Nisaea sediminum: one gene and its partner. The protein of the gene in region 2 interacts with the protein of the main gene of each other region in a pairwise test. Links are inferred from orthologs where the notes say so. Each region holds a gene or a part of one and is shown on either strand. Other genes may lie near its edges. The genes, in order: rho and hfq.

The links.
Region 1: the proteins of hfq (region 2) and rho interact in binary tests that used the Escherichia coli proteins (3 or more experiments, as listed by UniProt). The link is inferred for Nisaea sediminum from one-to-one orthologs.

What each region holds. Positions count from the first base shown.
Region 1 is NZ_JACZCQ010000006.1:642,378-645,488, reverse strand. What follows is about bases 188-2,978. They hold rho (transcription termination factor Rho), read right to left. Parts: upstream 2,319-2,978; coding sequence 1,056-2,318; downstream 188-1,055. Other genes in these bases: hemJ (protoporphyrinogen oxidase HemJ), read right to left, coding at 2,528-2,959; IG122_RS15100 (tautomerase family protein), read left to right, coding at 764-976; IG122_RS15105 (SDR family oxidoreductase), read left to right, coding at 188-718. Also shown: more of IG122_RS15105, read left to right, coding at 1-187; hemE (uroporphyrinogen decarboxylase), read right to left, coding at 2,985-3,111. UniProt on the Escherichia coli protein: Facilitates transcription termination by a mechanism that involves Rho binding to the nascent RNA, activation of Rho's RNA-dependent ATPase activity, and release of the mRNA from the DNA template.
Region 2 is NZ_JACZCQ010000002.1:56,107-59,340, reverse strand. The notes cover bases 90-3,003. They hold hfq (RNA chaperone Hfq), read right to left. Parts: upstream 1,716-3,003; coding sequence 1,464-1,715; downstream 90-1,463. Other genes in these bases: trkA (Trk system potassium transporter TrkA), read right to left, coding at 2,482-3,003; IG122_RS03750 (HAD family hydrolase), read right to left, coding at 1,832-2,479; hflX (GTPase HflX), read right to left, coding at 141-1,442. Also shown: IG122_RS03765 (inositol monophosphatase family protein), read right to left, coding at 1-40; more of trkA, read right to left, coding at 3,004-3,234. UniProt on the Escherichia coli protein: RNA chaperone that binds small regulatory RNA (sRNAs) and mRNAs to facilitate mRNA translational regulation in response to envelope stress, environmental stress and changes in metabolite concentrations.

The DNA of each region.
Region 1 (3,111 bases), on a different replicon or contig from region 2:
AGCCATCGTCACCGGCGGCGGGAAAGGCATCGGCGCCGCGATTGCACTCAAGCTCGCCCGCGAAGGTGCTGCAATCCTAGTAAATTACGCCCGTGATGCGGCAGCAGCCGAGAACGTTGTCCAACGGATTGCCGAGAAAGGCGGGCAAGCGGTCGCCCTCAAGGCCGACGTGAGTGCAGCCTCCGGTATCGAGAAAATGTTCGATGCCGCGGAAACCGCCTTCGGACCTGTCGACATCCTTGTGAACAATGCCGGGATCATGCGCCTTGGCGCCATTTCCGAGACGTCAGACGCCGATCTCGACGCTCATGTCGCGGTCAATCTGGCCGGCGCCTTCCGGGGCATGCGTGCCGGCTCCAGGAGACTCCGCGACGGCGGACGCATCATCAATATCTCGAGCAGCGTGATCGGCATGCGGATGCCCGGCTACGGTCTCTATGCCGCTACCAAGGCGGCGGTCGAGGCCATGGGCCAGGTTCTCGCCAAGGAACTCGGGCCGCGCGGCATCACGGTCAATGCCGTGGCGCCCGGTCCTGTCGCCACCGAGCTCTTCTTCAACGGCAAATCGGAGGAAATGATCCAGGCCATCACCCGCTCCATTCCACTCGGGCGCCTCGGCGCACCGGAAGACATCGCCGAAACCGTCGCCTTCATCGCCGGACCGGGCGGGGGCTGGATCAATGGCCAGACCATCCGCGCCAACGGCGGAATGATCTGACCTCGCATTTTCAGGAGGCAACTCTTTCAAGGAAAGGACGACCGAATGCCCTTCGCCAACTTCAAACTGCCAGAGGCAGCACTCTCCAGAGCGCAGAAAGAAGATCTTCTGCACAAGACGACGGATCTGATGGTCAGCTATTTCGGTGAAGCGGTCCGACCGCATACCATGGTGCTGATCGAGGAAGTCCGTGACGGCGGCTATGGCCGCGCCGATGAGATCTTCGTGCTGCCGCCGGAGTACCGAGCGAGAGACTGAGCTTCTGCGCATGCCACAAAAAGCAAGAGCGGCCTCAGAAGGCCGCTCTTTTCTTTTCCGGTCAACGCTCTTCCGGAAATCAGGAATTCATCGCGTCGAAGAAATCCTGGTTGCTCTTCGAGACCTTCAGCTTGTCGAGCAGGAACTCCATCGCGTCGACCGTCCCCATCTGGGTCAGGATACGGCGCAGGACCCACATCTTGTTGAGGGTTGCACGCTCCACCAGAAGTTCTTCCTTGCGGGTACCCGACCGGGTGATGTCGATGGCCGGGAAAGTCCGCTTGTCGGCGAGCTTGCGGTCGAGAATGATCTCGGAGTTACCGGTGCCCTTGAACTCTTCGAAGATGACCTCGTCCATCCGCGAGCCGGTATCGATCAGCGCGGTCGCGATGATAGTCAGCGAGCCGCCCTCCTCGATGTTCCGGGCTGCACCGAAGAAGCGCTTGGGGCGCTGCAGTGCATTGGCGTCGACACCGCCGGTCAGCACCTTCCCGGAGGACGGCACGACGGTGTTGTAGGCGCGCGCAAGCCGCGTGATGGAGTCCAGCAGGATCACTACGTCGCGCTTGTGCTCGACCAGGCGCTTGGCCTTCTCGATCACCATCTCGGCGACCTGGACGTGACGCGCGGCCGGCTCGTCGAAGGTGGAGCTGATAACCTCCCCCTTCACCGAACGGTCCATGTCGGTCACTTCCTCGGGACGCTCGTCGATCAGAAGCACAAGCAGATAGGCGTCCGGATGGTTCTCGGCGACCGCATGGGCGATATTCTGCAGCATGACCGTCTTACCGGTCCGCGGCGGCGCCACGATGAGGCCGCGCTGTCCCATGCCGAGCGGCGCGATCAGATCGATCACCCGCGTGGTCACGTCCTGCTGCTTGTTCTCCGCCTTCTCAAGCTCGAGATTCAGACGCTGCTCTGGGTAGAGCGGCGTCAGATTGTCGAAATTGATCCGGTGGCGAACCGCGTCCGGGTCTTCGAAGTTGATCTTGTTGACCTTGAGCAGCGCGAAGTACCGCTCTCCGTCCTTCGGTGCCCGGATCTGTCCCTCGACCGTATCGCCCGTGCGCAGTCCGAAACGCCGCACCTGGCTCGGAGAGATATAAATATCGTCCGGCCCCGGCAAGTAATTGGACTCGGGTGATCTGAGAAAGCCGAACCCGTCCGGCAGCGTTTCAAGAACGCCGGTGCCATAGATCGGAAGATCGTTGTCAGCTAACTGTTTGAGAATAGCAAACATCATATCCTGCTTGCGCAGAACACTTGCGTTCTCAATCTCCAATTCTTCCGCATAGGCAAGAAGATCTTGGGGGGTTTTTGCTTTTAGCTCTTGAAGATGCATCGTCCTGTCGATGACAAGGTAAAACGAATGTTTGGGAAGGTCGGCCGGTTGAGCAGGCCGCACGAGTGTCGCTTTATCAGCTGACTGTTATGATTTGTTCTGTGCGGGAAGACCTGACGCCATGCCCCACGGCGGTCGGCGATTGATGTCAATTACAGTAGTTTGGCGGCGGGTGTCAAACAACAATATTTGACAAAAATGGAAAACATTCAGGAAAACGGTTTCACGATCACCATGATGACGATGACGATCAGAAGGATCGTCGGGACTTCGTTCGCAATCCGGTAGAAGCGCGCACTGCGACGATTTGCATCGGCCGCGAAATCGCGCCGCCACCGGGCCATCATTCCGTGAAATCCGGTGAGCAGGAAAAGACAGGCCAGTTTGACGTGAAACCAGCCGTCCGAGAGAAATTCCGGAATAAGCACCAGCATCCAGATACCGAAGACGAAGGTCGAAACCATCGCCGGATTGATGATCGCACGCAGAAGCCGGCGCTCCATGATCTTCAGGGTTTCGGAGAGTTCGGAGCCGGGCTCCGCATCGGCGTGATAGACGAAGAGCCGCGGCAGATAGAACATCCCGGCCATCCAGGCCACCATGCTCATGACGTGAAACGCCTTGATCCATTCGTAGCTCATCGTGTCCTCCTCCCCGGCCGGCCGTTTACCTGCGCCGCACCTGGCGCAGCAACTGCTCGACATGCGCGATCGGTGTCGTCGGCAGAATGCCGTGCCCGAGATTGAAGATGAACGGTCCGGAAGCGGCCGCATCGAGGATGCTCTTCACCTCC
Region 2 (3,234 bases):
TGATGCCCATGACGGCAGAGGGATCTGGATATCTGTTCATTCGCGCCAGTAAATGATTTGCCGGCGAGTGCCGAGCTTCGGAAAATACAATTTAACCGGAGCAGCCGGTTTTGGAAGTGAGCTTCCGCACCCGATTGAAATCACGCGTTAAATCTGGCGTCGAAACGTTCGGCGTCGACCGGAGTCATGCGAACTTTCATGTGGATTTCGGAGTCCCTGTCCTCCCGGTCCATCACCTGTCCGTGCTGATAGAGCCAGGCAACCGCCGCTCCGTTCGCCGCATCCAGTTCGAAAGTACGCGTGACATCCCCGACTCCGAGCATCTCGTCCAGCAACGCGAGCAGATCCTCACAACCGGTACCGTCGAGGGCTGACACCGCGATCTTCCGGCTCATGCCCTTTGCGAGTGCTTCCCCGCGCTCCGGCAAACCGAGCAGATCGATCTTGTTGAGCACCTCGATGGTCTGTTCCGTCAGTTTCCGCTCGTCCAGGCCGAGATCGCGCAGAACGGCGATCACGTCGTTTCTCTGCGCCTCGGTATCCGGATGCGAGAAATCACGCACATGGAGCAGGATGTCCGCCTCCCTCACCTCCTCGAGGGTTGCCCGGAAAGCCGCAACGAGGTGGGTCGGCAGGTCGGAAATAAACCCGACCGTGTCTGAGAGAATGATGGTCCGGCCCGACGGCAGCTCCAACCGGCGCATTGTCGGATCGAGCGTGGCGAACAGCAGATCCTGGGCAAAAACCGCAGACTCGGTCAGCCGGTTGAACAGGGTCGACTTGCCCGCGTTCGTATAACCGACGAGCGCGACGATCGGATAGGGAACCTTACGCCGGGACTCCCGGTGCAGTTCGCGCGTCCGTTTGACATCCTCGAGTTCCTTGCGGATCCGGGTGATCCGCTCGCCGATCAGACGGCGGTCGATTTCGAGCTGGCTTTCGCCCGGGCCGCCGACGAAGCCGAGGCCGCCGCGCTGGCGTTCAAGGTGGGTCCAGGAGCGCACGAGACGGCTGCGTTGGAAAGTCAGGGCCGCAAGTTCGACCTGGAGCCGCCCTTCATGCGTGCGCGCCCGGGCGCCGAAGATCTCCAGGATCAGCGCCGTCCTATCGATGACCTTGCAGTCGAGCGCTTTCTCGAGGTTGCGCTGCTGGACCGGAGACAGCGACGCGTCGACGATGGCGACCTCGATCTCCAGCGCCTGCACGATGCCGGCCAGACGCTCGACCGCGCCGCCGCCGATATAGGTCGCCGGGCGGACACGGCTGAGCGAGACGACTTCGCTGTGTACGACGTCAAGCTCGATCGCAGCCGTCAGTCCGACAGCTTCGGCCAAACGCGCTTCAGGATCCCGCGTTCCCGCGGGCTCCTGAGCCACAGATCTCTTTTCGAAGGGATGGACAACGAGTGCCCGACCGCTCTTTACGTCCGACGCGCTATCCACGCACGCCCCGCTTTCTCAGGCTCAACTGGCCTCTTCTTCCCGCGCCGGTTCAAACAGCTGAACGGGCTGGGACGGCATAATGGTTGAGATCGCGTGCTTGTAGACCAACTGCGAGTGCGCATCACGCCGCAAGAGCAGCGAGAAATTGTCGAACCAGGTCACAATGCCCTGGAGTTTCACACCGTTGATGAGAAAGATCGTAACCGCAGTCTTGTTCTTCCGGATCGTGTTGAGAAACACTTCCTGAACGTTCTGGTTCTTATCGGTGGCCATTGCACGGACCTTTTGTTCGTTGTGTATCAGGCGCGTGCCGGAACAAGCTTGGCACCGCCCCCATCTCGCAAATGCGAGATAGGTATCCCCTTTATATAACTATTTCTTCGCCCGACTCAATCTGTCAGCGCACGCCGCATGGCATCGCAATCGGTGAAATGATGTCTCGGTGTCCATTTTTCCAGATCGGCCGCAGCAATCGGCTCGTCTCCGATCAGGACCGGAACGCATCCGCTCGCCACTCCGCACTGCAGATCCACCAGAGAATCTCCGACGAACCAGACCTCGTTGCCCGGCGCATGTCCCGATTCCGAGAGCGCCAGATCGACGGGCTCGCGCGCGGGCTTGTCCTTCTCCGCGTCGGTGGCGCCCACGATCCTGTGGAAAAAGCCTGTCCAGCCCAGGGTTTCTGCTTCGGCGCGCAGGAAGTTCCCATTCTTGTTGCTCACCACGCCCATCAGGACAGAACGCTCCCGCAGGGACGACAGCAGTTCTTCGGCTCCGGCAAGAGCGTGCAATGCGGACAGGTGACGCTCCTCGAAAGCCGTATAGAAAATATCGCGCGCCTCTTCCCAGCGCTCACCGAAGATCGTCGGGAAATTGTCCCTCATGGAGCGCTTCGCGCGCAGACGCATTTCCTGCTCGCTCCAATGCGGAAGATCGAACGCGCCGAGGGCCGCGTTCATGGCCGTTGTCACACCCGGCCAATTGTCGACCAGAGTACTGTCCCAATCGAAGAGAATCGCGCGCGGTTGCTCGACCATGATCAGAAGAAATCGAGCCGGACGGCGAACAGTTTCTCGACCTTCTTCACCACCTCGTAGGTGGCGAAGAGAATGACCCGGTCCTGCGCCTGGATCACCGTATCGCCGCGCGGCACGAGAACCTCGCCGTCGCGGTAGATCGCGCCGACTATGACGCCGGCCGGCAGCTTGGCGTCGCGCAGGGGACTCCCGACCAGTTGCGAGGTCTCCAGCGCCTCGGCCTCGATCACCTCGCCGAAATCGCCGCGCAGGGAATAGACACCCCGAATACGTCCGCGCCGGACGTGCTGCAGAATGGTCGAAACCGTGATTGCCTTCGGGTTCACCACGGCATCAACGCCGAGCGTGGAGATCAGCGACGCATAGGTGCCTTTGTTGATCAGAGCGACGGTACGGGCCGCACCGGCGCGCTTGGCCAGAAGCGACCCAATGATATTCACTTCCTCGTCGTTCGAGACGGCGACAAAGGTCTCGGTCTGGGCAACGTTGGCTTCCTCGAGGATCTCGACATCGAGCGCATCGCCATTGAGCACCATAGTATGGTCCAGAGTCTGCGCCACGAGCTTGGCCCGCTCTCTGTCGTACTCGATCACCTTCACGCTGACGCCGGAATGCTTCGACTCGATCTCTTCGGCCAGCATCAGGCCGATATTTCCCCCGCCGGCGATAATGACGCTGCGCCCCTCCTCCTCTTCGTGCCCGAAGGCCGCCATCGCGCGCGTGAGGTGGTCGGCATCGCAGACGAAATAGACATC